Regions from separate parts of the Glutamicibacter sp. NPDC087673 genome, predicted to be linked through region 1. Evidence: predicted binding sites of a transcription regulator. Region 1 holds the regulator's gene; the other holds the start of a gene.

What was found. Region 1 encodes Rex, which represses fermentation and respiration genes when NADH is low (regulators of the CRP and FNR family bind a similar motif). Its sites were predicted from a motif close to CTTGTGAANNNNTTCACAAG; they were not measured.
Region 2: the regulator Rex is predicted to act here: its motif matches at 4,585-4,604, upstream of ACIOTL_RS08460 (glyceraldehyde-3-phosphate dehydrogenase).

What each region holds. Positions count from the first base shown of each region.
Region 1 covers NZ_JBIUWB010000002.1:141,484-157,457, reverse strand. The annotation lists gene ccsB (c-type cytochrome biogenesis protein CcsB) at 1-9, opposite strand, end outside; gene ACIOTL_RS05045 (cytochrome c biogenesis protein ResB) at 2-1,630, opposite strand; gene ACIOTL_RS05040 (cytochrome c biogenesis CcdA family protein) at 1,630-2,385, opposite strand; gene ACIOTL_RS05035 (TlpA disulfide reductase family protein) at 2,394-2,987, opposite strand; gene ACIOTL_RS05030 (histidine phosphatase family protein) at 3,024-3,686, opposite strand; gene ACIOTL_RS05025 (DUF3824 domain-containing protein) at 3,860-4,636, shown strand; gene ACIOTL_RS05020 (redox-sensing transcriptional repressor Rex) at 4,743-5,417, opposite strand; gene ACIOTL_RS05015 (glutaredoxin family protein) at 5,445-5,690, opposite strand; gene ACIOTL_RS05010 (HAD family phosphatase) at 5,753-6,559, shown strand; gene ACIOTL_RS05005 (30S ribosomal protein bS22) at 6,662-6,760, opposite strand; gene ACIOTL_RS05000 (helix-turn-helix domain-containing protein) at 6,900-7,124, opposite strand; gene gdhA (NADP-specific glutamate dehydrogenase) at 7,381-8,724, opposite strand; gene ACIOTL_RS04990 (metalloregulator ArsR/SmtB family transcription factor) at 8,915-9,352, opposite strand; gene ACIOTL_RS04985 (acetoin utilization protein AcuC) at 9,454-10,623, opposite strand; gene ACIOTL_RS04980 (TrkH family potassium uptake protein) at 10,829-12,262, shown strand; gene ACIOTL_RS04975 (TrkA family potassium uptake protein) at 12,288-12,926, shown strand; gene proC (pyrroline-5-carboxylate reductase) at 13,002-13,844, opposite strand; gene ACIOTL_RS04965 (sugar phosphate isomerase/epimerase) at 13,849-14,673, opposite strand; gene ACIOTL_RS04960 (Ppx/GppA phosphatase family protein) at 14,728-15,747, opposite strand; gene topA (type I DNA topoisomerase) at 15,780-15,974, opposite strand, start outside.
Region 2 covers NZ_JBIUWB010000003.1:190,172-206,145, forward strand. The annotation lists gene msrA (peptide-methionine (S)-S-oxide reductase MsrA) at 1-217, opposite strand, end outside; gene ACIOTL_RS08435 (Nif3-like dinuclear metal center hexameric protein) at 350-1,303, shown strand; gene ACIOTL_RS08440 (VOC family protein) at 1,316-1,699, shown strand; gene ACIOTL_RS08445 (YaaA family protein) at 1,774-2,553, opposite strand; gene ACIOTL_RS08450 (dihydrolipoyl dehydrogenase family protein) at 2,671-4,113, shown strand; RNA gene rnpB (RNase P RNA component class A) at 4,185-4,540, shown strand; gene ACIOTL_RS08460 (glyceraldehyde-3-phosphate dehydrogenase) at 4,760-6,217, shown strand; gene ACIOTL_RS08465 (winged helix DNA-binding domain-containing protein) at 6,540-7,586, shown strand; gene def (peptide deformylase) at 7,599-8,171, opposite strand; gene ACIOTL_RS08475 (acyl-CoA dehydrogenase family protein) at 8,196-9,344, opposite strand; tRNA gene ACIOTL_RS08480 (tRNA-His) at 10,174-10,249, opposite strand; gene ACIOTL_RS08485 (hypothetical protein) at 10,251-10,592, shown strand; gene ACIOTL_RS08490 (DapH/DapD/GlmU-related protein) at 10,582-11,145, shown strand; tRNA gene ACIOTL_RS08495 (tRNA-His) at 11,243-11,318, opposite strand; gene orn (oligoribonuclease) at 11,477-12,088, opposite strand; gene mptB (polyprenol phosphomannose-dependent alpha 1,6 mannosyltransferase MptB) at 12,324-13,823, shown strand; gene mptB (polyprenol phosphomannose-dependent alpha 1,6 mannosyltransferase MptB) at 13,829-15,304, shown strand; gene ACIOTL_RS08515 (VanZ family protein) at 15,362-15,974, shown strand, end outside.

The DNA.
Region 1 (15,974 bases):
GTTATCCATTTACTGCTCCTTGGTTCTGCTCCTGGCTTGCCAATGGCCAAGCCTTGTCAAAGATCTTCTGTAGTTCTGCAGCTTCGCGTTCCAGACGCGGATCCTCGCCACGTGCCAGCAGTGCGTACTCGATACTACGCTTGCCGTTTTCTTGTTTCAGCTTCACCCAGACGCGGCGACGCGGGGTGAACAGCGAGACCGCAAGGCCGATCAGCGCCAGACCTGAGAAAATGCCGATTGGCAGCTTGCCCGGGTCATGATTGATGTCCAATGCAACGAAGCGCTTGAGGTCGTCAAAGGTAATCGAGCCCTTGCCGTCGGGCAGCTCGTAGGTCTGCCCCGCTTCGAGGATGATGCCGCCGGCATCCAAATCACGGCTGTTCAGCGGTTCCATCTTCTCCGTGTCCAGCACGAACACGTTTTGCGGGTTGCCGTCGTCAAGGCCCAGATCCCCGAAGTACGAGTTCAGGTGCAGCTGGGGGTTGATGGCGTTGGGATCGCCCGAGATGCCGAAGCCGTTCTCATCCACCAGTGCGGTTGGCAGCAAGAAGCCCTGGAAGCCCAGCTGCGATGGCTCGGCGTCCGGAACCTTCAGCACGAACATCGAGGTGTAGACCGAATCCTGCGGAATGGAAACCGCCGGGCCGGAATAGGAGACATTGCCGTTGCCATCCTTGACGGTGATCACCGGGGCGTAGCCATTGCCGACCAGGTACACGTCACCGCCGCTGATCCGCAGCGGATGGTTGACCTTCAGCTCCTGCTTCACTGGCTCGGCATCGGGCGATTCGCGCACCTTGACGTGGGCGGTGAAGTCCAGCGGCTGTCCGAAATGCGATTCGGATTCGCGGTCGAAGATGATGTCGAATTTGTCCAGCGTCACAGCAAAGGGCGGCAAATTATCGGCATTGAAGCCGGTGCCCGGGGTGAAGGAGTCGTAGGCCACCAGCGAATTCACGAAGGTCTCCCCCTCGACAACCACGCGCTGCCCGGTGTAGCCCAGGGCTCCGCCGATCGCGGCCGAAGCCAGTACGCCCATCAGCGAGATGTGGAAGAGCAGGTTGCCGATTTCGCGGGTATACCCGCGCTCTGCGGCAACCGAGGCCCCGGTGGCATCCTCGCGGCGCTCGACACGGTAGCCGCGCTTCTTCAGGATCCTGAACGAATCCTCGATGACCTGCTGGTCATCGGGCGTATCCGTCTCGCCTTCCAGAATTTCATGCGAGCTGTACTGGGGAAGTCGTTCCAGGCGCACCGGGGTCCTCGGCGGCGGGGTGCGCAAGGCTTTGGCGTGCTTCTTCACACGCGGGATGATGCAGCCAATCAGCGAGACGAACAGCAAGATGTAGATCGCGGAGAACCACACCGATGAATACACTTCGAACATCTGGAAGCGATCCAGCCATGGACCAGCGGTGGTGTGCTGTTCCAGGTACTGGGCTACAGATTCGGGGTTGGCGTCGCGTTGCGGGAAGATCGATCCCGGTACCGCAGCGACGGCGAGCAGCAACAGCAGGAACAAGGCTGTTGGCATCGATGTCAGCTGGGTCCAGATCCAACGCATGGAACCCATGAATCCCAGAGCAGGCGCGTCGCCAGTTCCCTTGGAATTCCGTTGTTGTTTCGCCATTAAATTGGCAACCTCACTTCATTGGCAAACCAGTTTTGCAGTTCTGCTACCCATGTTCCCCACAGACCGGTCACCATGACCAGTCCCAAGGCAATGAGTAGTACCCCGCCCAAACGCATGATGAAAACCTGGTGCTTGCGGAAGAACGCCAGCGCCTGCATGCCGCGCTGCAACCCCATTGCAATCAGGATGAAGGGCAAACCCAATCCGAGGCAATAGAACACAGTCAGGAGCGTTCCACGCCCTACGTTCGCGTCCACACCGGTGGACATGATCAGTACCGCACTCAAGGTGGGGCCGATGCACGGTGCCCACCCCAGGCCGAAGGTCAGCCCCAGAACCGGGGCACCCCACAGGCCTGCGGGCGGTTTCCTGTGGATCTTGCGGTCACGCTGCATCCAGGAGAAGCCGCCCATGAACACGATGCCCATGAAGACCACGACCAGGCCCAATGCCTGGGTGACCCAGGAGCCGTTGAACCTGAGCCACGCGGAGGCCTGGCTGAAAAGCACGCCCGCTGCGATGAAGACCACGGAGAATCCCAGGACAAAGAGCAGTACGCCGGAGACCACGCGGCCGCGCCGGTGCTCCTTCAGATCCGCACCAGTCAACCCGGTGACGTAACCGAGGTAGCCCGGCACCAGCGGCAGGACGCAAGGCGAAAGGAAGGAGACCAGCCCGGCCAGCAGTGCTACTGGGGCAGCCAGCAGCAACGACCCGTCCAGGACGATGTCGGCAAAGGGATTAGTGGTCACTGATCAGCTCACAACTCTTCGGTCAGAGCGGAGTCGATCAATGACTTCAGGGTGCCAGGCTCTACGGCACCGATCACGCGGGCACGGACACGGCCCTGGCGGTCCAGCACCAAGGTGGATGGAACCGCTTGCAACGGGACGTACTTGGTCATCGCCAGCTGGATGTCCCCGGAGGTATCCTGTACCGACTCATAGGGAATCTCGAAAGTGCGCTCGAAGGCCTTCGCCGCTTCGGCTTCATCGCGTACGTTGACGCCAATGAATTCGACTTTCTCGCCGAAGCCTTCAGCGATTTCCTTCAGATCCGGTGCCTCGATGCGGCACGGAGCGCAGGCGGCATACCAGAAGTTCATGACTACGGGCTTGCCCTGCCACTGCGTGAAGTCGATATCGGTGCCATGGTAGGTGGTGGCCTTGAGGGCAACCGGTTCGCTGCGCTTGGAAACTTCGTACTCTTCCACGGCGCCGTCGCCAGCGATGTAGTTCTTGCCGTCGCCGCTGTTTGCTTGCGCGGTCAGCGCATCTTCCTTGCCGCTGCAGGCAGCCAAGGGCACCACGGCGGCGGCAACCATGAGCGAACGCAACATGGTGCGGCGGCTCAAGTGGCGAGGATTAGGCACAGGATCTGTCATTTTGCTTTAGGCTCCAGGGATATTCGCCGCGCCGGCAAGCAGCTCGGGGCACGGTTCGGTGTAACGCACGGAGACCAATTCGTCTCCCTCAAAATCAAAGCTGGTGATGGAAGCCAGGGTGCACTCGCGCTGGCGCGGATCGTGCCACAGCGGCTTCTTCTCGGCGGCGCGGCGCGTAACCCAGATCGGCAGCTGGTGGCTGACGATAATGACTTCCGCTCCTTCGCCGTGCTCGGCGAGGGCGGCCTTGCGGTGCTCATCCATGGCCAGGCGCATGCGAGCAACCTGCTGGGCATATGGTTCGCCCCATGAAGGCTTCAGCGGGTTGACCAGCAGCGGCCAGTACTTCGGCTGACGCAGGTGCTCCGCAACCTTGGACAGCCCTTCCAGCTTGTTGCCGGCTTCGATAACCCGCTCGTCGGTGTGGACCTGCAGATCCAGAGCATTGGAGGTCGGCGCGGCTGTCTGCTGGGCTCGCAGGAGCGGTGAGGCCACCAGACGCACCACGTTGCCGCCTTCTGCTTGGCGCTTGGCAAAATATTCTCCTGCCCCATCGGCCATCTGGAATCCGAGTTCCGAGAGCCCGAAGCCGGGGATCCTGCCGTAGAGCATACGGTCAGGGTTGAAAACTTCCCCGTGGCGCAACAAATGGACGGTCGATAAAGGCATGCCTCCAGTGTCTCAAATATTCGGTGCAAATTAGCCATATTGTGGCCACCGTCAACTATTCACAGGACACGCATTGGAATCCCATATGGAAAAACCATCCTTTCGGAGGGGTTGCTCACAATCGACTGCCACTACGCTTAGTCAATAAGACAGTTCGACCAGAAGGACGCATCATGAGCGACAACGATCCTAACCAGCCGGGCCAGCCCTACAACCCGGGCCCTTCCGGCCAGGGTTCATCGCAGAACCCGTACGGCGAAAACCCCTACGGCCAGCAGCCCTCGCCGTACGGCCAGAACCCGTACGGCCAGAATCCGAATCCTTACGGGCAACCGCAGGCACCGGGCTACGACCAGTATGCCCAGCAGGGAGGTTACGCCGGCGTGCAGCCGCCGACCGAGCGGCCACGGACCTTGGCTATCGCCTTTGGCTTGATCATGCTCGCGGGCATCTTCAGTGCCCTCGCCAGCTGGCTGATGACCAACTCCAACATGATGGCCAACATGATTGGCCAGCAGTGGTCGCTGGTGCAAGAAGAGTTCCAGAACCAGATGCAGAGCACCCCGGGCATGGAGCAGGATCCACTGGTTGAACAGATGATGGCAAGCCCTGAGGCCTTCATGGCCCAGGTCAATTCCATGATGTCGACCTTCGTGATTATCTCCATGATCATCACCTTGGCCCTGTATTTCCTGGTGGGCTTCTTCGTTGGCCGCGGCGTGGGCGCCATGCGAATTATCGCCACGATCCTCGGTGCGCTTTCACTGCTGAATCTGGTGACTATCGTTCCAATGATCAGCATGTTCGCTGACACTCAAGCCGGAATTATCAACGCTGTCTACGTTGTGGGCATCTTGTTGGGCATTGCAGGCGTGGTCTTCGCCTGGTTGCGCCCTTCTTCGCAATACATTGCGCAGCGCCGCCAGGCTCGCCTGGCCGGCTTCCGCTAAACGCATGGCCGAGCCTCTTCGCGAGGCCCTGCAGGGACAATAAAGGCGTAGCCGCTCCATCCACCCAAGGGATGACGCGGCTACGCCTTTTCTCGTCTGCGCGGCTTCAGCCTTGAACGGCGAGGTATGCCAGGATCTGCAATTCAGTGGAAAGATCAACGCGCCGCAGGTTCATGCCCGCGGGTACGCGAAGCGGCATCGGTGCGAACGAGAGCACCGAGCGGACCGAAAGCGCGGCCAGTTCGTAGACCAGGTCCTGCGCAGCATCGCCCGGAATTGCCAGAACAGCGATGTTGATTTCTTCGCGTTCAACCACTGCGGCCAAGTCCGCGATCGCTTCCACGTGCAGCTCGCCGACCGGGCTGCCGACCAGTGCGGGGTCGATATCCAGGATCGCCTTGACGTTGAAGCCACGAGTCCTGAAGCCTGCATATCCGCTGAGCGCGCGCCCCAGGTTACCGGCGCCGAGGATGGCCACACGCCAGTCCTGGTTCAGGCCGAGGGTGCGGCTGATATGTTCTGCCAGTTCGCGGACCACGTAGCCCACCCCGCGGGTTCCGTAGGAACCCAACCAGGAAAGGTCTTTGCGCAGGATGGAGGGGTTCACTCCAGCTTCCTTGGCCAGCACCCCGGAACTGGTGCGTTCCAGGCCCTGGGCTTCCAAGGCGTTCAGCGCGCGCAAGTACTGGGTCAGTCGAGCCAGCGTGGCCTCAGGCAGGACCCGGGCTTCAAGCTCTGACATCTTCGTTCTCCCGCACTTTTCGGTGCTCTTGAAGAGCACAACGCATTTTCATTTATTCGGCAGCGGCTAGCTGCTCAGTAGTCGTTCCAGACGCTGTGCGTCGATGTGCCAGAAGTCGCGGACTTCTCCGTTGATCAGCAGAACCGGCACTTCCTCGTGGTGCTTGGCCAGCAATTCAGGGTGCTGGTCAATATCCAGTTCGGAAAACTCCATATTCAACCGGCCAGTCACCTCGGCCACGGTTGCGCGTGCGGCCTGGCACAGGTGGCAGCCTTCTCGAACCAACAGCTGGATCTGATTCAAAGTACTCACCTGCCTATAATCTCACGAGCCGTAACCGCCCTTAAACTTGGCAATGAAATAAACTGGATCAAATGTCTTCCATCGATCATCACCCCAGCCCGAATTCCGCCCTGGCTCCGGACACGGTCGCCGCTTTCTTCGATGTAGATAACACCCTTGTGCGCGGTGCATCGCTGTATCTGCTGGCCCGGAAACTGCATGAGCGCCGCTTCTTCCAATTCCGCGAAATCCTCTGGTTCGCGCTCAAGCAGTTGCGCTTCGCCGCGCGCGGTGAGCACCTAGGGGACATTCACCAGATTCGCGACCGTGCGTTGATGATGGTCCGAGGGATCCCGGTGTCCGAGATCGAGAAGATCGGCAACGAGATCTATGACGAATACATCGAACCCAAGCTATGGACCGGTACGGTAGCCATTGCTCGCCAGCATCGGACGGTGGGCCGTGAAGTCTGGCTAGTCACTGCCACTCCCCTGGAAGTGGCGAATGTCATCTCGCAACGTCTCGAACTTACCGGTGCATTGGGCACTGTAGTGGCCAGCGAAGACGGTTTCTACACCGGAGCGCTGGCCAGCCCGATCCTGCACGCTGCGGAAAAAGCGCAAGCGGTGCGCACCCTGGCGAAGGCTCGCGGCATCTCGCTGTCGAAATCATGGGCATACTCGGATTCCTACAATGATGTTCCCTTGCTTGAAGCTGTGGGACACCCCGTATGCATCAATCCCGATGCGCGGCTTCGCGCCTACGCCAAGCGCCGCGGCTGGCAGGTCTACGATTTCCGCACCGGCCAGCGAGCTGCCAAACTAGGCCTGAAGGCCGCTGGAGTGCTTGGTGCGCTCTGGGCGGCGCGACGGTCCATTCTGCGCCGTTCCGGCTCTTAGGCCGGCGCTGGGCGGCTTTGGATAAAGCAATCGCCACCGTTCAACAGTTTCACTGTGAAGCGGTGGCGATGATTGCCAAGCGGCAAATGCTCAGAAGTAGATTTACTTCTTATTACGACGCTGGTGGCGGGTCTTACGAAGCAATTTGCGGTGCTTCTTCTTCGACATACGCTTGCGGCGCTTCTTGATAACAGAGCCCATAGTGGTTCCTCACAAACTAAATAAATGCGTCAACCCCAAATGCCTGCTTGCGCGCGAGCCCAAGGACAAGGTTGACCGGACGTTAAACGTTCCTTAACAGATTACCCGCTTTTCGGTCATGCTCTGACCATCGCGCGGACTATCGACCGTAAGAACCGGTACCGTGCTGCGGATCAATGGCCGCGGCATTCAGATATGATTCCACGGCGTTTTCCGGAACGCGATAGGAGCGACCGAACTGAACAGCAGGCAAATCACCGGCGTGGATCAGCCGATAAACGGTCATTTTGGAAACGCGCATCATGTCGGCCACTTCGGCCACAGTCATGAAACGGGCTCCGGCAAAATTCTGTTTATCCGTCATGCGGGATATTCTCCTGACGCTGATCTCTTATTCGTCGCGTTAATTTAGCGAAGATGAACTTACACGACTTTGGATCAACATCGGCGGTTCAGGTTCACGTTCGCTTTGTACTAGTCTAATCGCACTTTTGTAACTTTTGCATCACGAAACACACACGTGACCATCTGAATCACATTTTTTGATGCCTGAACGAGACAATCCGCGTGATTTCACCGGGTCCCCAATGAATTCACGCGGATTGCAGCGCTGCAGATTATTAGATGACGCCCTGTGCGAGCATTGCGTCTGCGACCTTCACGAAGCCCGCGATGTTGGCGCCGGCGACGTAGTTCCCCGGCATGCCGTACTCGTCTGCAGTAGCAGCACAGCTGGTGTGGATGCCGACCATGATCTCAGTCAGGCGACGCTCGGTGTGCTCGAAGCTCCATGCATCGCGGCTGGCGTTCTGCTGCATCTCCAGAGCGGAGGTAGCAACACCACCAGCGTTGGCTGCCTTGCCCGGGCCGAAGAGCACCCCTGCATCCTGGAAGATCGAGGTCGCTTCAGCGGTAGTAGGCATGTTGGCGCCTTCGGCCACTGCGATGGTGCCAGCAGCAACCATCTTCTTTGCGGCCTCAGCGCCCAATTCGTTCTGGGTTGCGCAGGGCAGCGCTACGGTGCCTGCAACGTCCCAGACGCTGCCACCGGCAACGTACTTCACCTTCTTGGTGCCACGGCGTTCGGCATACTCGGAGATGCGGCCGCGCTCAACTTCCTTGATCTGACGCAGCAGATCCAGGTCGATGCCGCCCTCGTCAACGATGAAGCCGGCCGAGTCGGAAGCCGTAACGACCTTCGCTCCCAGTGCCTGCGCCTTCTCGATGGCGTGGATTGCCACGTTGCCCGAACCGGAAACGACCACGCGCTGGCCATCGAAAGTCTGGCCGCGGGTCTTGAGCATTTCTTCAGTGAAGATCACTGCGCCGTAGCCGGTGGCTTCCGGGCGAACCAGGGAACCGCCCCAGCTCAAGCCCTTGCCCGTCAGCACACCGGACTCGTAGCGGTTGGTGATGCGCTTGTACTGGCCGAAGAGGTAACCGATTTCGCGGCCGCCAACGCCGATATCGCCGGCTGGCACGTCGGTGTATTCGCCAATGTGGCGGTAGAGCTCAGTCATGAAGGACTGGCAGAAGCGCATGACTTCGCCATCGGACTTGCCGCGCGGGTCGAAGTCCGAGCCGCCCTTGCCGCCGCCGATGGGCATGCCGGTCAGGGAGTTCTTGAAGATCTGTTCGAAGCCCAGGAACTTGACGATGCCAAGGTAAACCGATGGGTGGAAACGCAGACCGCCCTTGTATGGGCCCAGAGCCGAGTTGAATTCAACGCGGAAGCCGCGGTTGATCTGCACGCGGCCTTCGTCGTCAACCCATGGCACTCGGAAGATGATCTGGCGTTCAGGTTCGCACAAACGCTGCAGGATTGCGGCTTCGGCGTATTCAGGATGCTTGACCGATACAGCTTCAAGGCTGTCGAATACTTCCGTGACGGCCTGGTGGAATTCTGCTTCGCCGGGATTGCGGCGGAAGACTTCGTCGCGAATCGTCGCTAAGTGCTTATCCAAGTTTTTCTCCTCATCACTTGGGGCAGGCACAGGCGCACAAGGGGCCTCATTGCCGGCGTCACTGCCCCGCACACGAGAATGCCATGCTGGGCATTCTGAACAAAATTTTCATGTTATAAAACAGGATTGCGCGCGTAACTTAAAAGATTGACCATATTGCACGGTTGCAGCGCCGAAGACTGGACAAGAGCTAGCGCCGACGCCCGAACCGCGGAAGTTTCTCGAAAAACTCTTGCGCACGTCCAGTAACTTGTTCCAGGCCTTGGCCAACGCGCCGACCGATCTGCTGAGCCGTTGGATTCGATACCGCTGCCAGCTGCCCCTCGGCTTCGGCCTGCGTGGTTGCCAGCTCCTGGCCCTCCAGTTGGGCAGGTACCAAATCGGCGCACCAGCGCACGAGATCTTCCAGCGCTGAGGTATCAATGCTGTAGATGCGCCGCTGCCCGGCAGCGGCCATGCTCACGAGTTCAGCTTCGCGCAGCACCTTCAAGTGCTTGGAAACAGTCGGCTGCGAGATCTCCAGTTCAGTGACCAGAGTGCCCACTGCTTTCGGCTCGTTCTTGAGCGCTTCTATTATCTTTCGTCGGGTTGGTTCAGCCAACGCCGAAAACACTTCATCAATTGCCACACACATAACCCTAACGGCATATGAACGGTTGGCAATCGATTTCCATGCCTAAAATGCTGTGAGGTCTCGCCTCTGTCTCCGTTGGCCGCAGCCATGCGAGGCTAGTCGAACCATGGATCGAGCCCGAAAAGCGGGAATATCTCCTTGCGTGTAGCAATGATGGTTCGGTCTACCGGATCGGCCGGATCATAGCCGACTTCCCAATTGCGCCACCACAGCTGGGCGTCATCGCCCATGAGGTAAGGCATGGCACGGCCGTACCTTTCCAGAACGTAGCGGCGGAAGGTCTCGGGAACATAGGTACGCAACGGCACCGGCTTGCCGGCAACAATCGCCGTCAGATGGGTCCAGGTACGCGGCACGACGGCGGTGACGTTGTATCCCCCGCCTCCGGTAGCCAGCCACCGGCCTTCGCACAGCTCATCTGCCAACTGGGATATGTCCAGGGCCGCCTGGCGTTGCGCATCAACAGACAGCTTCAAGTTGGTCATGTCATCATCACGGTGCGCATCGCAACCGTGCTGGGAGACGATGATTTCGGGCTTGAAGGCGCGTACCAGCTGCGGAACGATCGCATGGAAGGCACGCATCCACCCGGAGTCCCCGGTCATTGCCGGCAGAGCAACATTTACTGCGCTGCCTTCGGCGTTCTTGCCGCCAATTTCATTGGCGAATCCCGTACCGGGGAACAGCGACAGCCCGGATTCATGGATGGAAATGGTCAGCACGCGTTCGTCATCCCAGAAGATCGACTCGGTGCCATCCCCGTGATGCGCGTCCACATCGATGTAGACCACGCGTTGGGCACCCTGTTCCAGCATGCGATGGATCGCGGCAGCAGCGTCATTGTAGATGCAGAAACCGCTGGCCTTGCTTTTCGCGGCGTGGTGCATGCCGCCGGCGAAGTTCACCGCACGGACCACCTCTTGGTCCATGATGGCTTGGGCCGCTGCTACCGAACCGCCAACAATGCGCCCGGCGGCTTCATGCATCCCGGCGAATACCGGGTCGTCTTCGGTGCCCAAGCCGAATTCTTCGGCAACGAGTGTTGGATCCTGGCTCACCCGCCGCACCTGATCGATATAGCTCTGGTCATGGACGGAGCCGATGACCGCATCGTCGGCAATATCCGGAGCCTGTATCGTGACGTTCGGCGCATCGAAGATATCCAGCTCATCGCTGAGTCGATAGGTCAGTTCTAGCCGTGAAGGGTGCATGGGATGCCAGTCGCTGAATTTGTACTTCAGATACTCTTCATCCCACATCACCATGGTGGGCCGTGGGGCATGCTGCGGATCTAACACGATTTCAGGCTACCCGATAGTGACCCAACTCATGAATTCATGGCAGTTTGCGCGGCTTGTCGGGTCTTTAGCCGGGCAACACAAGCGTTTAGCGGTGGAAACGCGTAAATTACTAGAAGGACTTCAAATCCTCATGGCAAAGAACTGTTCCCCAGGAAACGGCGAGTAATAAATGAGCACAGCCAGTGCATCGGGCCCCAGCGCCCGGGCAGCTGAAATGCGCGAACAGCGACGCAAGAAATGGCTGACCGTTCGCATCGCAGTTGCGGACTTCACCGTGCGCTCCCCCGCGCGCTTGACTCTTGGCGCCTTCTTGCTGGCTATCACGTTGTTCACCTCCCTGCTCGCGGCGCCGTTTTCCTCGGCCACGGGGGAAGCCACCGCGCTGCATGACGCATTATTCACCGCTGTGTCGGCAGTTTGCGTTACTGGCCTAACGACCGTCTCCACCGCTGTGCACTGGTCATTCGCCGGTCAGCTGATCATGCTGGTCGCAACGTTCATGGGCGGCCTGGGCATTTTGACCCTGGCCTCCATCATGTCCCTGGCGGTATCCCGCAAGCTGGGCGTGCGAGCCAAGCTGATGGCGCAGAATTCGATGAACAGTTCTGGAGCCTCAGCCCTGGGTGAAGTAAGTTCATTGCTGCGCATCGTGATCCTCACAGCGATCAGCCTGCAGGCGGTCATCGCGCTCTTTCTGATCCCGCGCTTCTACATTCTGGGTGAAAGCGTCCTGTCCGCCATCTGGCATGGAATCTTCTATGCCGTCTCGGCTTTCAACAATGCAGGCTTCACCCCGCACTCCGACGGATTGGTTCCCTACGAAACCGACCTGTGGATCCTGGGCCCATTGATGGCCGGCGTGTTCACCGGTTCCTTGGGTTTCCCGGTGATCATGGTGCTGCTGGCGCACAAGTTCAATATGAAGAAGTGGAACCTGCACACCAAGCTGACCATGCTCACCACCACCATCCTGCTCTTTGCCGGATCCTTCCTGTGGCTGATTTTCGAATGGGCCAATCCCAAGACCATCGGCGGCTTATCCATCAGCGACAAGCTCATTCATGGCTTCTTCGCCTCCACCATGACCCGTTCTGGCGGCTTCAACCTGGTGGATCAGAACGACATCCACCAGGTGACCATCTTGTTGACCGACGCATTGATGTTCGCCGGTGGCGGTTCAGCTTCTACTGCTGGCGGCATCAAGGTCACCACCATTGCCGTGATGTTCTTGGCGATCTTGGCCGAGGTCCGTGGCGATACTGACGCGAAGGCCTTTGGCCGGCAGATTCCGCAAGGCACCATGCGCGTGGCCATCTCCGTGGTCGCCATGGGTGCTTCGCTGGTGATGGTCGCTACCGGCGCACTCGTGACCATCGACGAATCGGTGGGCTTCTCGCGAGCCCTGTTCGAGTCGATCTCGGCCTTTGCTACCGTGGGCCTGAGTAGCGGGGTTTCGCAAGAAGTGCCTCCGGCCGGCAAGTATGTGCTCAGCGCGTTGATGTTTGCCGGACGCATCGGCAGTATTACGCTCGCCAGCGCGTTGACCATGCGCCACCGCAATACGCTGTTCAGACTCCCAGAAGAAAGGCCACTCATTGGCTGACAAGAACATAGACCACAATGCCCCGGTGCTGGTTATCGGCCTGGGCCGCTTCGGTGCATCTGTCGCTGAAACGCTGGTCAAGCAGGGGCGCGAAGTGCTGGCCATTGAGCGCAGCCCGGAGCTCGTTCAGCAGTGGGCCAGCACCTTGACCCACGTGGTCGCGGCCGACGCGACCAATATTGACGCCCTGCGCCAGCTCGGCGCCCAGGAATTCTCCTCTGCCGTCGTGGGCGTGGGTACCTCCATCGAATCATCCGTGCTGATCACCGTGAACCTGGTGGATCTGGGCATTGAGCATCTGTGGGTCAAGGCCATTACGCCCTCCCATGGCAAGATTCTTACCCGCATTGGTGCCAACCACGTCATCTACCCGGAAGCCGATGCCGGTGTGCGTGCCGCGCACCTGGTCGGTGGCCGCATGCTCGACTTCATCGAATTCGATGACGGCTTCGCCATCGTGAAGATGTACCCTCCGAAGGAGACCCAGGGCTTCACCTTGGCCCAGTCCCAAGTCCGCTCCAAGTACGGGGTGACGATCGTTGGTGTGAAGTCCCCGGGCGAGGATTTCACCTACGCCATGCCGGATACCATGGTGACTCGCCGAGATGTCCTGATCGTCTCGGGGCACGTGGACCTGCTCGAGCGTTTCGCAGCACGCCCGTAGGGCACGAGGATCGTGAATACGGCGGTGGCCGGCAACCAATCGGTTGCCGGCCACCGCCGTATTGAATGCTCGTTCCTAGCCGAGCTCTTCACTCAGCTGCGCTGCACGGGCGGCTGCCGCTTGCGTGCCCGCAGCAATAATCTTTGGAATTCCCTGCTCATCGAAGGTGGCGATAGCCTGCTCGGTGGTGCCCTTCGGGCTGGTTACCGCCTTGCGCAGGGTCGCGGGATCCGCGTCAGGGTTCGAGAGCATCTTGCCGGCACCGGCCACAGTGGCACGTGCCAGCGCGATTGAAAGCTTTTCATCCAAGCCCATGGCCACACCGGCATTGGCCATGGCCTCAGCCAGGTAGAAAGCATAGGCCGGACCGGACCCGGAAATTGCCGAGAGCGCATTTTGCTGCTCTTCGTCGATGACGTGCACGTCGCCGGATCCGGAGAGCAGATCGGTGACCAACTTGGTCTGCTCGTCGCTCACGCTTGCCGCCGGGCTGATTCCCACCACGCCGGCACCGACCATCAAAGGGGTGTTCGGCATGGAACGGATGACCGGCTGGCCAGCTGGCAGATGAGACTGCATGCTGCTCAGGGTGATAGCGGCGGCTACGGAAACAACGACCTTCTGCGCGTCCAGCGATCCGGAAATCTCCTCGCACAGTTCGGTGATGCCTACCGGCTTCACGCCCAGGAAGATAATGTCTGCGCTGGCGGCAGCCCGGCGGTTGGCTTCGGGATCTTCCTCGCTGACCAAGACGTTGATGCCCAATTCGCGCAGTTCCGCTACGCGGTTATCGCTTCGCACGGTAGCGGTGATGAGCTGCGGGTCATGGCCCGAGGCGATAATGCCACGCAGGATGGCGCCGTTCATGGAGCCGGCGCCGAGGAAGGACAGGGACAGATTCTTTGTTGCTTCACTCATATGGCTATTGTGTCATTGGCTTGGGGTCGCTGCCGACTGTTAAGTGCTGGCGGGCAAATTCTAGGGTCTTTCCCAGCCATTCTTCTTTTTGCCCGGTGTTCCGAGCTTTGCGTGTGGAGACCTCGACCGCTACGGTTCCGCTCCAATTGGCATCACGCAGATATTGCAGCGTTTCGGCCACCGGTTGGGTGCCCAGGCCTGGCACAAGGTGCTCGTCTTTGCCGTTATCCAAACCATCGCACAGATGAACGTGCGCCAGTCGCTGGCCCAGGTCCTCGACGGCTTGGCGCGAATCCATATTGGCAATCGCCGCATGGGAGAAATCCCAGGTCACATGCTGGTAGTGCTGCGGGACTGGGTTCCAGTGCGGAAGGTACATTTTCGCTTCACGGCCCCGGGCACGCCATGGGTACATGTTTTCCACGGCGATTTTCATCCCCGTGGTCTCAACCAATCGCTGCACGCCTTCGGCGAATTCTTCGGCGTAGGAGCCCTGCCACCTGAATGGCGGATGGGCGACAACCACATTTGCGCCGACCGCTTGGGCCAGGATGACCGAACGTTCGATCTTGGCCCAAGCAGAGCCCCACACCTGCTGGGTGAGCAGCAGTGTCGGTGCGTGGATGGCCATGATCGGCAGTTGGTACTTGTCCATCAAGGCTTTGAGCGCGGTCGCAGATTGGCTGGCTGCGTTGCCGGTAATCAGCACTTCCAGCCCGTCGTATCCCACGTCCTTGGCCATCGCGAAGGCGTCATGGACGGTCAGCGGATAAACTGACGCGCTAGAGAGGGTGACTGGCACCTTCATTGTGCTCTTCTGGTCTTCCATGCTCTTGCCTCCTGTTACCGTGTCCACTGTGCGGGCACCGCTTAGCCAAGAAGGTTAGCTGCTGGGTTTGGCGAGAAATTTGTACTTCTCGTTATCCAGAGCTACTTCCCCAACTCCAACGCTACTACTGAGCGGTGTCGCAGAGTCAAACATCACGTGATCAAAACGTCGCAGCATCAAGCCTTCACGAATCGCCCAAGGGCAAATCCGCACAGATTTCAGTTTCAAGGCATTCATCGCTTCGTGAGCGACAATCGCCCCGGCAAGCAGTTGCGGGGCGCGAATCTCCGAGACACCGGGCAATTCTGCCCGTTCAGCCCAGCTCATCGCGGTCAATCGGTTGGTCCACAATTTCAATGCGTCACGATTGAGCACGCGCTTAACATAGGGGCCTTCCGTGCTCGGCGCGGCTCCGGTGATGCGAGCCAGCGAGCGGAAAGTCTTGGAAGTAGCGGTGGCCAAGGTGGGCTTGCCATACTGGCGCAGCTCGGTAGTCGGGTCCGTGAGAACGTCACGCACGTACGTACGCAGTTCCTTGACTTCCTTGATGGACGGCAGGTCGTTAGGAAGCCATTCGCGGGTCAGCCGGCCGGCACCCAGGGGCACGGAGAAGGCTGTTTGCGGGAACTCGTCAACGCCCAAGGCCAGCTCCAGCGAGCCTCCGCCCATATCCAGGTTCAGGATGGATTCCGAAGACCAGCCAAACCAACGGCGTACGGAGTAGAAGGTCATGCCGGCTTCTTCTTCGCCGGTCAGTTCCATCAAGCTCACGCCTGTCTCGACTTCGACGCGTTCCAGGACGGCAGCACCGTTGGAGGATTCGCGAATCGCTGAAGTGCAGAAAGCCATGAAGTCCTCAACCTGGTGGTTTTCGGCGAACTTGGCGGCTTCCTTGATGAAGGAGATCAGCTCGCGCTGGCCCTCTTCAGTTATGGCGCCATACTCATTGAGGTAGCGCACCAAGGACAAGGGTCGCTTGTGCGAGGCATAGGGAACCGGGCGGGCTCCCGGATATGCATCGACGAGCAACAGGTGAACGGTATTCGAACCGATATCCAATACACCGAGTCTCATGGTGCGCTCCTCGTTAGGCCTGGCAAGAAAGACTAGTCAGTCTTTTTCGCGGTCGTCTTCTTGGCCGTAGCCTTCTTCGCCGGGGTCTTCTTGGCTGCTGGCTTCTTGGCCGGCGCCTTCTTTGCCGTGCGCTTCACCGGTCCGCGGGCACGTTTGTCGGCCAGCAGCTCGATAGCCTGCTCGCGTGTCAGTTCCTCCATGGAGGTAGTGCGCGGAACAGTGATGTT
Region 2 (15,974 bases), on a different contig from region 1:
ACATGTCCAAGATGACTTCGGCCGGAACCACTTGCGGGTCAAAGATCACGGCGACACCTTCGGCATGGCCAGTGGTGCCGCTGCAGACTTCGCGGTAGGCCGGATCCTTGGTGTGGCCGCCGATGTATCCGGAAATCACGGCGTGGACGCCACGGGTTCGCTGGTACACGGCATCCAAGCACCAGAAGCAGCCGCCGGCTAGTACGAAGGTGCTCAGCTTGGTGTCCTGGACTTCCAGGAACGGGCTGAATTGATGAGGGGACTGAAGGCTGGGAATACTCACACAGTTCACAACGTTGCGGCGTTGCATTCTGTTCCATCCCCATACCCACCGCGTAGGGTGGTGGGTATGCAGAGCAAGGCAGATAACTCGCAAGACCTGGGGAAGAGCAGTGATTCCCTGGACGCCTCGACGCTCAAGCCCGTTACCGGAGAAACACCAGAGCAACCGGTGGAAGACACCTCGGTTCCGCAGACCACCTTGGGTAACGTCCTTGAAGCAGCTGAGGAACTTTGGCCAAAATCATTGGCCGAAGATTGGGATGCCGTTGGCTTGGTGACCGGACGTACCAGCCAGCAGATTTCCAAGATCGTGATGGCTGTTGATCCAACGCTGGAGGTGATCGAGGATGCAATCGAGCGTGGGGCCGATCTGCTGATCACTCACCACCCGTTGCTCCTGCGCGGAGTCACCCAGGTTGCCGGCACCAATTTCAAGGGCGAAGCCATTCACCGCCTGATCGAATCCGGAACCGCATTGCTTACGGCGCACACCAATGCCGACAGCGCCATCGGGGGAGTCAACGATGCTCTCGCCGATGCCTTCGGGCTGAAGGACTGCGTGCCGTTGATCGAGTCCAAGGACGGACTGCCAGAAGAAGGCTTGGGACGAGTTGGCTTCTTGGAGAAGCCGATGAAGCTCGAGGATTTCGCTGAACGCGTTTACACCGTGCTCCCAGCGGTGGCTGGCGGTGTACGTGTCGCCGGAGACCGAACGGGCATCATCCGGAAGGTCGCCCTCTGCGGCGGTGCCGGCGATTCCCTGTTTGACGCGGTGCGCTCGCACCAGGCCGATGTCTACGTGACTGCTGATCTGCGCCACCACCCGGCAAGCGAAGCACGCGAAGCTGCCAACGGCGGGTTCCCTTACCTGATCGATGTTTCCCACTTCGCTTCGGAATGGGTCTGGCTGTCGGCTGGTGCCCGCGCCTTGGGCAACGTGCTCAACGATCTTGGGCACACCGTGGAGATCGAGGTTTCCCAAGTGAATTCCGATCCATGGGACTTCGTGCTGACTCCTTAGTCAGTGAATTCCATGCTGCATCATCTGGAAATATGGGTTGAGGATTTGGCAGCCAGCACAGCTTCCCTGGGCTGGCTGCTCACTCGCCTTGGCTATGTGGTGGATTCCCAATGGGCTGACGGCATCAGCTATGCCCGCGACGGATTCTATATAGTCCTGGAATCCGGACCGGATGCCAAAAAGCAACGGCATGACCGCCTGGGTCCCGGGCTGAATCATTTGGCTTTCCATGCTGGCACCAGGCAGGCGGTGGAAACGTTGGCTTCCCAGGCGCTGGATCACGGATTCACCCTGATGTTCCCGGAGCTGCACCCGTACGCCGGGGGACCAAAGCACTACGCGGCGTATTTGGAAGATGCTGCCGGATTCGAGATTGAACTAGTCGCAGCGCTTTGACGAAGCCGCATTAGCCATGCCAGCACCCTTCATCGGCAGAGCACCAGCCGCCTTTGGCGACTTGCCCAAGGACGTTAATTCACGGTGGTGAACTGGTGGTCTTCCGGCAACAGGATGTTCAGCGCCAAGCCCTTCTTGTCTTCGATGAGGGACGCTTCCCACTTGGTCTGGACCAGTTCGAGCAATTCTCCAGGGTTTTTCGGTGCGACCGGTTGCTGGACCAGGAAACCGGCGACCTCGCCACGGGTGTGCTTGGCAAAGTGCGAGACCACCTTCGGGACCCCATTGCGCATCTGGAAGACGTTGACCGTAACGGTGTTGCCATTGGCCGGCTTGTAGGCGGCCGCATAGGTGCTCGATCGCGCGTCCACGATCAGCTGGTCGCCGGAGACCGCATCCAGCACCGGAGCCAGACGCTTCTTCCACCAGGTGGCCAGCTTGCCCAGCGGCTCGAGCTTGACCGACATCGACAAGCGGTAGGGCGGAATGCGATCGCCAAAACGCACGGCACCCCACAGGGCGGAGACCACGATGATGGATTCATCGGCGCGACGCTGCGCTGCTTCATCCAGGCTTGCGTAGTCCAGGGCCTCGAAGAGCACCCCCGAGTAGATATCGTGCGCCTTGGCTGCGGGCTCGGTGTGCAGATTGATATTCCGCGCTACTTCCTTGGCCAGCGAGGCTCCGACTCCCAGCAGGTCCATGGCATCTTCGCGGGCTGAGACTTCAGCAAGGGCGCCAAGCACCAGCCGGCGTTCCCCGGAAAGCTCCGGAAAAGACAGATCCTCGATTTCGAACGGAGAACCTTCGGCGTGGGCGGTTTTGCCTTCGGAAGGCGGCAACAAAATAAGCACGCGTTCCAGCTTATCGGAGTTCACCTGATCTTCTGCCCAGGGCATGTACCCGCAGCGCAGATCTGGCTAGGCTGAACCCACGACCCAGCAGCGCTTCACGCAGAGCAAGGACAGAGCATGCCCCAGCAGAACTCAAGAGCTAGCCAAACTGCCTCCGGGCAGCACTGCGACTTCGACGTGATCGTGATCGGCGCCGGGCCGGCCGGGGAGAACGCCGCCGACTATGCCACCCGGCAGGGCCTGAAAGCGGCCATCGTCGAATCCGAGCTGGTGGGCGGGGAATGCTCGTACTGGGCATGCATGCCTTCCAAGGCCCTGTTGCGCAGCGGCGATGCGCTGCGCGCGGCACGCCGGGTTCCCGGGGCCCGCGAAGCGGTGACTGGTGCGCTGGATCCCGAGGCGGTGCTCGCGCGGAGGGACGCCTTCACCAGCAACTGGGATGATGCCGGGCAGGAACGGTGGCTGCGTTCGGCCGGCATCGAGTTGATCCGCGGCCGGGCGCAGCTTTCCGGGCGCGGCCTGGTGCAGGTGGCGGATCGCGAGTACTCGGCCCGGGCCGTAGTCCTGGCCACCGGATCCACTCCAGTTCTGCCTGGGATCGAGGGATTGGCTGAAGCCAGGCCGTGGGGCACCCGGGAGGCCACTGCGGCCAAGGCGATCCCGCCAAGGCTGGCCATCATCGGTGGCGGAGTTGCCGGGGTGGAGCTGGCATTCGCCTTCGCCTCCCTCGGATCCAAGGTCACCATCCTTGCCCGCGGGTCGCTGCTGGGCCGCGAAGAGCCGTTCGCCGGCGAGCTGGTGGCCCAGTCGCTGGCCGAGGCCGGGGTAGTGGTGCACCAGGACACCACTCCGTTGCAGGTCCACCGCGGTGAGCACGGGATAGCCGGCCTCCAGCTGCCCGGAGGATCCCTCGTGGAAGCCGAGGAAGTGCTCGTCTCCACCGGGCGGCGGCCGGAGATCGGGAACCTGGGACTCGAAGCACTCGGGGTGGACCCGTCCCGGCGGCTGCAGGTCGATGACACGATGCTCGTGGCGGGCGCCGACTGGCTCTACGCCGTGGGAGATGCCAGCGGGCGCAGCCCGCTGACCCACCAGGGCAAGTACCAGGCCCGGGCCGCGGGCGAGGCCATTGCCGCGAGGATCAATGGAACCGGGGTTCTCGATGCGCCCTGGGGCAGGCATGCGGCCACGGCGGACCACCATGCGGTGCCGCGCGTGGTCTTCAGCGATCCGCAGATCGCCGCGGTCGGACTCACCGAACGCCAGGCCCGCGACGCCGGTCTGCAGATTTCGGTTATCGAGCACGAGCTGGGTGCGGTGGCCGGGGCGAGCCTGCACGCCGACGGGTATTCCGGGCGGGCCAAGCTGGTGATAGACCAGGCGCGTTCGGTGATCGTCGGCGCCACTTTCGCCGGCCAGGATGCCGCGGAACTGCTGCATGCGGCCACCATTGCGATCGTCGGCGAGGTCAGCCTGGACCGGTTGTGGCATGCGGTCCCCGCCTATCCGACGATCAGCGAAATCTGGTTGCGGCTGTTGGAAGCCGAGCGCTTCGGGTAGCGCCAGTGTGGCCAGTGGCTCTCGGTGGTGGTCAGCGTCGGGAAACTCGCGGGGCTAGAATGGTTAATGAATGGGATGGCCAGACGGTCGCGTGGCAAGCAATTGCCCCGAGGAACGTCCGGGCTCCGCAGAACAGGGTGGTGGGTAACGCCCACTCGGGGTAACCCGCAGGCTAGTGCCACAGAAAATAGACCGCCAGGTTTTCCTGGTAAGGGTGAAACGGTGGTGTAAGAGACCACCAGCACCCCAAGTGATTGGGGTGGCTAGGTAAACCCCACTCGGAGCAAGGTCAGACAGACTGCGTTATGAGGGCTGTTCGCCCCATGCAGTCGGGTGGACCGCTAGAGGCTGCCGGCAACGGCAGTCGTAGATAGATGACCGTCCCGCTTCGGCGCGACAAAACCCGGCGTATCGGCCATCCCATTCACACTCTTCCTTCCTGCGATTGCGCCGGCATCAGCCCTTGGTGCGCTGGTGAGATGATTCACAGTCCCCGATCCTCAGTTTTTCTGCGCACGGTCTAGAATGGATCATGTACTTACGAGGATGATCCTGTTACCTCGTGCCACCGCAAAAGCAATGGTGCTTCCCACGGTGCCAACCGACTTTATGGATCTGCGAGTCGGCTGAATTGGAAGGATTTTCTGTGACCCAGCAGTCTGTCGTTGCCCAGCAAGAATGGAGCGGGCGCGAAGAGCTCGCCGAGGCCATGATCCCACTGATCGGACGTCTGTACCGCAAGAACAATGTGGTGACCTCCGTCTACGGCCGCAAGCTGATCAACCAGTCCGCCATCGACATCATCAAGGCCCACCGCGTAGTGCGCCGCATCGATGGCGAAGAGCTCGACCTGAACGACACCAAGGCCATCCTGGATGCCATCGAGGCCCTGAACGTCGGTTCGGTAGCAGTTGACCTCGGCCGCGTGAACAAGAAGTTCAAGGAATCCGGTTCCGCTGATCTGAACGCCTTCCTGGCCGATGAATTGGGCGAGAAGGTTGGCCAGGCCGGCGCAACCGACGCTGAACCCCAGGACGTTGTCCTCTACGGCTTCGGCCGCATCGGACGCCTGCTGGCCCGCATCCTGATCGAGCGTGGCGGCTACGGCCTGCGCCTGCGCGCCATCGTGGTCCGCAAGGGCTCGGATGACGACATCGTCAAGCGCGCTTCGCTGCTGCGCCGCGACTCGGTGCACGGCCGCTTCGAAGGCTCGATCACGGTCGACGAGGAAAACAGCACGATCCTCGCCAACGGCACCCTGATCAAGGTCATCTACTCGAATGACCCGACCACCGTCGACTACACCGAACACGGCATCGACAACGCCATCGTGGTGGACAACACCGGCCGCTGGCGCGATGAGGCCGGCCTGTCCCAGCACCTGGCCGCCAAGGGCGTTTCCCGCGTCCTGCTGACCGCACCGGGCAAGGGCGATCTGAAGAACATCGTCCACGGCATCAACGATTCGTGGATCACCGCGGAAGACAAGATCGTCACCGCTGCCTCGTGCACCACCAACGCCATCACCCCAGTGCTCAAGGCCCTGAACGACAAGTTCGGTGTCACCCACGGGCACGTCGAGACCGTTCACTCGTTCACCAACGACCAGAACCTGATCGACAACTTCCACAAGGGCGAGCGCCGCGGCCGTTCGGCAGCGCTGAACATGGTGATCACCGAAACCGGTGCCGCCAAGGCAGTGGCCAAGGCCCTGCCGGAGTTCGAAGGCAAGCTGACCGGCAACGCGATCCGCGTACCGACCCCGGATGTCTCCATGGCGATCTTGAACCTGAACCTGGAGAACGGGACCACCAAGGAAGAGCTCAACGCCTACCTGCGTGAAACCTCGCTGACCTCCAGCCTGCACAAGCAGATCGACTACATCGATTCGCCTGAGGTTGTCTCCACCGACTTCGTCGGCTCGCGCCGCGCCGGCATCGTTGACGGCCTGGCCACCATCGTGTCCGGCAAGAACGCTGTCGTCTACGTTTGGTACGACAACGAGTTCGGCTACTCCTGCCAGGTTGTCCGCGTCATCGAATCGATGGCCGGCACCCACCCGGCAGCAGTACCAGCGCTGAAGGCTGAAGCCGTCACCGCCTAGGACCTCGCTGCTTGCAGCTGAAGGGACCATCCCAACGCATTGCGCGCTGGGATGGTCCCTTTTGCTATTCCATCCGGGCGGCACGAAGCCCTCCAAAGGACCTTCCGGTTCCAGGGGGCCAACGAGAACCAGCACCTGGCCAGCACCTCTCCAGCAAAGTCCAGGCAGGTCTCGACCTTTGCGCGCATCCGGGCTTGGAGGTCCGCTTGAGCCTGCGACGCCCCTGCATCAACGGCGGCTGCAGGTGCGCCGCTTCGCGGGCATCTCTGTACCTCCGCACTGCTAGGCTTTAGGCCATCAAGCATTGGATCGAGGTTGGTTAATGGACAGTACCCGGACGCTGGCGGCGCGCATGGCGAGCCAGCTGCTACTGGAGCCGGCAGAATCCGTACTGCAGGCCGCAGAACACATGCTCGCGTTCCAGTCCCAGGACTTCGCTGCAGGACGCTACGCGCTGGCTCAGCGCTCCGCAGCGCAAGAATCCCGCCAGCAAGTCGATGCGCTCTTCAGCGAAGGACGGCTCGTGCGGTCATGGACCATGCGGGGCACGCTGCATATCTGCTTGGCCGAAGATGCGCGCTGGATGACTCGCGCAACGCGTGAACGCACCTTGCGCTCCTCGGCCACACGGATGCGGGGACTGCAGATCGGCACCCAGGACATTGACCAGGCAGCTGGCATCATCAGCGCGCATCTGCAGCAGCACGGGCAAGCCAGCCGCACCGCGCTCTTCAAGGCACTGAACCAGAATGGAATGGAGACCGGCCAGCAGCGAGGACTGGTTATCCTGCAGGTCCTCGTCCTGGACAGGTTGATCTGCCAGGGGCCCATTCCACAAGACGCGAAACTCATCGCGCAGGACTTCGTGCTCGTGGATGAATGGATTGCACGTCACCGGGAACCAGAAGATCCGTTGGCGGAACTCTTGCGCCGCTACCTGCACTCGCATGGGCCAGCTACCCTTCGCGACGCAGCCTGGTACACGGGACAGACGCTGACCACCATGAGAACCGCCGCGGAAGCACTCGGCGGCTTGCTGTCCAGCGCAGGAAGCGATGAGCGCGGGGAGTGCTACTGGGTCATCGCCGGCAGCCGCGCCCACCGGGAGCTTGAAGCGATGGAGCCCACCGGGCTGCCACTGCGCCTGCTCGGTCCCTTTGACGAGTACTACCTGGGCTACGCGAATCGCACGCTGGTAGCCGACGAGCAGATGGCCGCGCAGATCCTGCCCGGCAAGAACGGCATGTTCCTGCCCTTCTGGCTAGAACAAGGCAGGGCTTCGAAGCTCTGGAACGCAGAAACAGCGCCCACCGGCAAAATCGGTGCGGCGCTGCATCAGCGGTATCTGGACTTCAAGACTGCCCGGTAGGCGGCGGGAGGCCTAGTGGCCGAATGGATCCTCATCGGTACCCGGCAACCAGGTGTTGCCAGGCACGCCCCAACCCAGAGCCTTCTTGGCCTTCTTCCACTTCTTCTCCCAGCGTGGCTGCAACTTGTCCACGTAGAGGTAGCCGTCAAGGTGGTCGTACTCGTGCTGCATGATGCGCGCGAACCAGCCGTGCGCTTCGAAAGAGATCGGATTGCCGAACTCGTCGAAACCCTCCACCTTCGCATAGTCGGCACGCTGCAGCGGGTAGTTCAACCCGGGCACGGACAAGCAGCCCTCGGAGTCGTCATCAGCATCCGCGGGAGCCTGCGACACCTTTGAAAGCGTCAGCTTGGGGTTGATCACTACGCCCCGCTCGGGAGCATCGTCCTGGTCCGCGAAGACGTAGGTGAACATGCGCAGGCCCAAACCGATCTGCGGAGCCGCCAGGCCCACGCCATGCGCTTCATCCATGGTGAGGTGCATATCGGCAACGAGCTCGCGCAAGGCGCCATCAAACTCGGTGACCTCCACCGCACGCTTGTGAAGTACAGGTTCTCCGTAAACAGTGATCTGCCGAATAGGCACGTGATCGGTTCCTTTCAAAAGTGCTTAGAGTGCTCGTCCAATAGTTTCACGCATGATCTCGCTTGTGCCACCGAAGATGGTCAGCAAGCGGGAGGCAGTGAAGGACTGGGCAATCGGGTACTCCATGATGTAGCCATAGCCGCCATGCAGCTGCAATGCCTGATCGGAAAGCTTTTTAGCGCTCTCACTAGCCCAAAGCTTGACCTCGGCAGCCTCGGAAGGATCCAGCTCGCCGTCGTTGAATGCCAGGACGGCCCGGTCCACGAAGCTTTGGGTGACATGCGCCTCAGTCTTCAGGTTAGCCAGTTCGAAACGGGTGTTCTGGTACTCGGTCAGCGCCTGGCCAAAGGTCGAGCGGTTCTTCGCATGTTCCAGCGCCTGCTCGAAGGACGCGGTGCAGATCGCCGAGGCAGCCACGGCAATAGCCAGACGGGCCTGGGGAAGCTGCGCCTTGACATGGGCCAGGCCCTGTCCAGCCTCGCCAACAAGATCTGCAGCTGAGACGCGGACATCGTCGAAGAACAGCTCAGCGGTATCAGAAGCCCGCAGCCCAATCTTGTCGAAGGGGCTGCCGTTGGTGTACCCCTCGGAACGCTCGACCATGAACAGCGAGAATGACTGCTCGCCCGCCCGTCCGCTTTCGCCATCGGTGCGCGCAAGCACCAGAGCGGCATCGCCAAACGCAGCATTGCCGATGAAAGTCTTCTGGCCGCTAATCAGCCAGTCATCGCCATCGCGGACCGCCTTGGTGCGCACCGCGCGCAGGTCAGACCCAGCGCCAGGCTCGGTAAACGCGCAGGAGGTAATGGTGGAGCCATCGACCATGCGTGGAAGCCACTTGGCCTTGAGCTCGGCAGAGCCGTAGGAGAGCAGGTACGGCAGCACCAGGTCGTCGTGCAGGTGGAAGGCCAAGGCTACGGACAGATGCCCCGAACGCACGAGCTGCTCATCAAGCACTACACGGAAGCGGTAATCATCGATGCCCATGCCACCGAACTGCTCAGGCACTGCAAGACCCAGCAGGCCGTTTTCACCGGCAGACTGCCACACCTCGCGGGGGATCTGATGATCCTTTTCCCACTGAGCGTATTTACCGGAAATCTCCCGGGCGTTGAATTCCGTAGCCAGTTCACGGAACTGCTCGTGGTCCTCTTCAAAGAGCGCGCGTTTCACAGGGGGAGTACCTTTCGGTGGATGGAACGAAGGCATAAAGCTCACTGGCTTGCCGAAGTACATCATCCATTATGGTCGCTCAGGCCAATGCGTGCCTATTCGCCAGGGCAAACAACGATTCAAGTCACTAGATAACGCAAAAAGTCTCGAAAAACACGGGGGTAGACCCCAAAACACAACGCATTCGAACATAGTTTCGAATCCGTGTTCCTAGCCACCGAAATATGACTTAACGCCGCATCCGGGCAGCACTGCGCTCGCCGGTAGGTTCGAACTGCCTGTTCAATCGGTCCTGTCGGCGACGAGTCTGCAGCTCGCATCCGCGCGTAATGGCGTTGGCTTCACCGGAGCCAACGATAATTCAGATCGGGCCCCGGGTAGACGAGTGGCTCGTTGTGCAGGGCGGGCAGTGCCAATAGTGCAGCCCTGGACTGTCCCGCGGGTTGCGGATCACTCCACGCGAAATCGACCCGGTTGTCGCTTGATGGAATCTGTTTGTTTCGAGACTGCTGGCAGGGTTGCGTGCGATCGCGTCGAGGCGCCCGACCTGTGCCATGGAAGCGATCTTTTCGGCGTCGGCAGGGTGCCTGGGCATCTGGTGGTTCCATGCGGTGGCCATTGCCGGCGGTGAAGGCGGGTTGGCGGCTAGCGGCGCGATGCTGAACGCCGTGTCGGATTCGCTGGCGGGGACTGGTGGCGAGTGCCTCTGGATTCCAGATGTTCGGTCTGGAATCAACGAGGCCCGGTGCCTTGCTGATTGCGCTTCAAGGCGTCGGAAACGAGAAAAGACCTGGTTCGGAATTTCCATTCCGAACCAGGTCTTTCGATCTGGGGTGAGTAACGGGGTTTGAACCCGCGACCTTCTGGACCACAACCAGACGCTCTACCGACTGAGCTATACCCACCATGTCTACTTCGTTACTAGTCAGAAGCTGTAGTGCTCATGATCTCGTACCGGGCAACGAGAAATACTATACACGTATCCAGGCCGGAAATACCAATTCGCATGGAGCCATTTCCGGGATTGTGACGGGATGCTCATTATTCATGGCCGTGGGGCTGTTGCTCGCCGCTGAACTGACTCATGAGATGGATCCCCGTGCCGTGATCACGCCTTTGCCAGCAGTACTTGCGGGAAATGCTTTGCTGCAGGTGCAGGGCCCGACGATGCTAGGCATCGACGGTGGAAGCCGATATAGTTTGAGCCACCGTGAAGAATTGATGATGGGGGGAATTCTTGGGCATTGACGATCTTCTGGAAGCCTTGAATGCTGGCCAGAGAATTACCGCCGGTTCGCCGCTGCATGCGCTCATGCATAGCACAAGCCAGGACGCGCTGCGCATTTGCGCGGAGCTGAACGACGGCTACCGCAGCCCAGGGCAAGTGCGGGATTTGCTGCGGCAGCTGACCGGAACGAACGTTGACGACTCGGTGGTGCTATTCCCGCCGTTCAACTCGGAGTTTGGCCGCAATATCGAACTGGGGAAAAACGTCTTCATCAATGCTGGCTGCAAATTCCAGGACCAAGGCGGCATCAGTATCGGGGATGAGTGCTTGATTGGGCACAACGTCGTTGTGGCAACACTTAATCACGATCTTGAACCTGCTCGGCGGGCGGATATGATTCCGGCTCCAGTGATCATTGGGCGCAACGTCTGGATTGGCGCGAACGCGACCATACTTTCCGGTGTCACGATCGGCGAGAACGCAGTTGTCGCTGCCGCCGCGGTCGTAACGAAAGACGTACCTGCCGGCGCTGTTGTGGTTGGCTCGCCAGCCAGGGTGGTGCGCACGGTCTAATTCTGCGGCTCGTCAGCTGAGCGGCGGCGTTGCCAGGCGTGCGGGTAAAGCAAAAGACTCGATCCGGAACTTTCGTTCTGGATCGAGTCTTTGTCTCTGGGGTGAGTAACGGGGTTTGAACCCGCGACCTTCTGGACCACAACCAGACGCTCTACCGACTGAGCTATACCCACCATGTTTACTTCGTTACTAGTCAGAACGCTTTTGCGAACCAATTCCGTATCTGGCAACGAGAAATACTATACACACAATTCCGCGCTTGATGCCAATCGGAAGGCCCCTGGGGCACTGTGCAGTGCATCACCAATGCGCCGGGGCCTTCGTTTAGCGGCTAGCCGGCGCTTTGGGTGATCCCGGCGGCGATCTTCCTGGCCTCATCGGAGGTTGGTCCCGGCGCCGGAACCATGATGGCGTCGCGGTAGTAGCGAAGCTCGTTGATCGAATCCTGGATGTCGCCCAGTGCGCGATGGTTGCCGGTCTTGGCTGGAGCGCCGTAGTGCGCCTTCGGGAACCAGCGGCGGCTCAGCTCCTTCAAGGTCGACACGTCGATAATGCGGTAGTGCAGGTGCTCGATGACTTCGGGCATATCGCGTGCCAAGAAGTTCTTGTCGGTGCCCACCGAGTTGCCGCCCAGCAACGCCTTGTTCGGCTCCGGAACGTGCTTCTTGATGTAGTCGACCACCAGGCGCTGGGCTTCCTCCATGGAAATGCCGTTCTCCAGCTCGGGCAGCAGGCCGCTAACCACATGCATATTGCGAACGAAGTCATCCATCTGCGCCAGGGCTGCCGGCTCGGGCTTGATGACTACCTGGATGCCCTCGTCGACGATCTCCAGATCGGAGTCGGTAATGAGCACTGCTACTTCGATCAATGCGTCGTTAACCAGATCCAAGCCGGTCATTTCGCAATCGATCCATACAATTTTTTCTGAGTTACTAGCCACGTAACCAATCTACACTTCAAGCAGCGCTGTGGGGGAGCGCACCCTCGTCGCACGGCGGAAGGCCAGTGTTTCAACCGGCCTGGACGCGTGCTCGATGCTAAAATCGTCTGAGATTTCCGGCTGTTGAATTGCCTGCTTGCAAGGGCACGGCACATGCGACGCTGGCTTAATTACTCTCGAACTCATGTCCGTTACAGCCCGAGGTGTCAGTGTGTCAGCCAGCAAGCCAGCAGCAGTGAGCTCCCCGCCCTACGCTGGAGTGAATAGGACTCTTCTCAGCGGCGTCATCGGTTCCTCCCTGATCCTTTTCGGATCCTTCGGTACCGGGTGGCTGGCCAGCGTATCCCCGCTGAACCGCGACCCGTTCTTCATCATGCTGCGCACCGAACCGGCCGGCGTGATCACCTGCGTGATCCTGCTGGCCCTGGGTTGCTGGGTCCTCTTCCGTTCCTGGTGGCGCCTGGGCCAGAAGCTCAAGGGCTGGGGCGAGGGTTCGCTGAAGGTGGTCCGCCGCGCGGTCTGGCTGTGGAGCATCCCGATGTTCGTCACCCTGCCGATCATGAGCCGGGACGTGTTCGCCTACATCGGCCAAGGCCGCCTGGTGGCTGCCGGGCAGGATCCTTATGTTGACGGAATATCCTCGTTGAATAACTGGTTCCAGCTCGGTGCCGACACCATGTGGGCTCAGGACGGCACCCCCTACGGCCCGCTCTACCTGAGCATCGAATTCCTCGTGGTCAAGCTGACTGGCCCTTCGACCGACGCGGCGGTCCTGGCCTTCCGCGCCATTGCATTCATCGGCGTGCTGCTCTGCCTGCGCTACGTGCCCAAGCTTGCCGAACTGCACGGTGTCTCCGGGGCCAAAGCCGCCTGGATGACCGTGGCGAACCCGCTGTTCCTGGTGAACTTCGTGGCCAGTGCTCACAACGATGCCCTGATGACCGGCCTGTCGGTCTGGGCCGTCTACCTGGCATGCAAGCGCTACGGCTTCTGGGCCATCGTGGTGCTGGCGGCCTCGGTGGGGGTCAAGCCGATTACCCTGGTGCTCCTGCCGTTTATCGGCCTGCTCTGGGCAGGGCCTAATGCTGCCTGGCCGCGCCGCATCCTCTACTGGTTCTACACGGGAATGATCTTCCTGGCTCTGATGACCGTGGTTGGGTGGCTCAATGGCTACTGGTTCGGTTGGCTGAAGGTCATGCTCTTCACCGGTACCGGATACTCCATCTTCTCCCCGGTAGGCATCGCGGTCATCGCCCTGAGCGGGCTGGTCTCCGCCATCGGGCTGTCCACCGAATGGATCCTGCCCGCGGCCAAGCTCTTCGGCCGCCTGGTCGGCGTAGCCATCGCCTTCGTCTTGATCTTCCGCGGAAAGCATTCGCACCTGGTGCAGCGCATGGCCATCGCCTTCGCGGCGATTGTCGTGCTCTCCCCGGTGATCCAGCCGTGGTACCTCCTGTGGCTGCTGCCGTTCTTCGCCGCGACCGGCCTGCGCGATGACTGGCAGATGCTCTGGCTGCACCTGACCACCATCTTCTTCCTGGCCTACCAGGCCGCTGACCAGATCTTCGTCTGGCAGTTCCTGCAGGACTCCCTGGTGCCACGCGTCCAATTGATTTCCTGGGGCATCTCCATCGCCTGCGCCTTGTACCTTGTCTTCTTCGATCCGAAGACCAAGAACATCTGCGCTGATCTGCTCAGCTCGACCAACTGGCTGAAGAAGAGCAAGAAAGCCTAGTGGCAGTGGAGCAGCCGAAGCTGGCACCGCAGCGCGCAAGCCTGCGGTCACTATCATGGCAAGGGTTCACCGCCTCGGCCATGATCACCGTCGCCTCCTGGGGGATCGGCTGGTTCCCGCGCAACCAGCTGTCCCCGCTGGCACGCAGCGGCTTCTTCATAGAATTCCGAACCGAAGTGCCAGGTGTCATCAGCTGCATCGTGCTGATGGCCGTGGGAATTGTCTGGTTGACCCGAACCTGGATCCTGGCCCGGCCATGGGTCCAGGCTGCCGGTGAGATCACCGGGCGGGGACTGGCCCGCGTGCTGGCCATGTGGTCTGCTCCGCTGATGCTCAGCTTCCCGATCCTCAGCCGCGACGTCTACTCCTACCTGGCCCAGGGACGCATGCTGCACGCCGGCAAATCCCCGTATGCCGAAGGCGTGTCCGCGCTTCCGGGCTGGTTCGATGGCGGATCCGACAGCCTGTGGGCGCAATCGCCCTCGCCCTATGGCCCGTTCTTCCTCGTGCTCGCCCGCATCATCTACTTCGCCTCCAACGGCATTCCCGAAATCGGCGTGGGCCTGCTGCGCATCATTGCCGTGCTCGGTGTCTGGGGCTGCTATCACTTCACTGCGAAGCTGGCGCAGAAAATGGGGCAGAGCGCGAACTGGGCCAACTGGGCCATCGTGGGCAATCCGCTGTTCCTGCTGACCATGATCGGCGGCGTCCACAATGACGCGCTGATGATCGCCGGTGTCTTCAGCGCCTTCGCCTATGCCTACGACCGCCGTCCCATGGCCGCCACGATGGCGCTGGCCATAGCCGTGTCGGTCAAGCCGATCGTGCTGCTGGCGCTGCCTTTTATCGGCTTGGTCCTGCTGGGCAGGAGCCCGTCGATGCGCGAGAGGTGGAAAATCTGGGCCAAGGTCGCGGCCCTCTCCCTGACCTGGCTGCTTTTGATCGGTGCGGTCACCAACCTCTGGTTCGGCTGGCTGCTTGCCATGTTCACCGCGGGCGATGCGGCGTTCCCGTACGCTCCCGTGGGACTGATCGGCTGGTCCCTGAGCAATCTCGCTGGCATATTCGGCGCCGATATCTCCTTGGTGAATGCGATCGTGGTGGGCGTCTTCCAGGTCATCGCGCTGGCCATTGTGGCGCGCCTGGCGCTGGCCAAGGACACCTCCAGCCCGGTGCGCCTAGCGGCGTGGGCGCTCTCGGCGGTGGTGCTGCTGGCTCCGATTATCCAGCCGTGGTACATTCTGTGGCTGATGGCGCTGTTCGCCATTTCGCACAAGGTGTCCTGGGGATCTGAAAAGCTGATGATCTATGCATCCAGCCTGATCCTGGTGGCGGTTTTCGTCGACCAGCTCTCCATCGAGCAGTGGCACTCGGCCTGGGTGATGAAGACCCTGGCTGGCGTGCTCGTAGCGGGCTTGTTCATCGGCCTCTTCACTGCCGATGCCAGAACCAGGCAAGTGCTGCGCGGGCCGAAAGCATAGCCAAGGTCACATTCTGCAGCCCAGCTTTCTCCCGGAAAATTCCGCTTAGATAGAAATATGCAAACAATGTTCTGGCCAGCGGCAATCGCCATTCTCGGCGGCGCCCTCTTCTTGGCGTCCGCCGGCGTTTTCCTGCTGGCCGTGCAATACCGCCGGCATGGACGGTTGTCCTGGCGCCGCACCATCACCACCACAACCGCAGCCGTCTACGGATTCGGCCTGTTCAGCTACACCATGCTTCCGCTGCCGTCCACGCGCGACGAATTCTGCCGTCCCGGGGTGGCCATCCCGCAACTGGTGCCCGGCCGTTTCGTCGATGACTTCAGGCTGGCCATCGTGGAACGCGGACTGAGCGGATTCGCCACCAGCTTCACCCTGTGGCAGGTGCTGTTCAACATCATCTTGTTCATGCCCCTGGGCATCTTGGCCGTGCGCTGGCTGCGCGGCAACATTTTCACCGGTGTCCTGCTCGGCTTCGCGGCCTCGCTGGCCATCGAGCTGACCCAGTACACCGCTATTTGGGGGTTGTACACCTGCGCCTACCGCGTGGCCGACGTCGATGACCTGATCACTAACACTGCCGGCGCGCTGCTGGGCGCGATGATCGCCTACCTGCCGATGTTCCGCTTCCTGTCCGGCCCGGTGGAAGCGGACGCGGCCAATGCGCCGG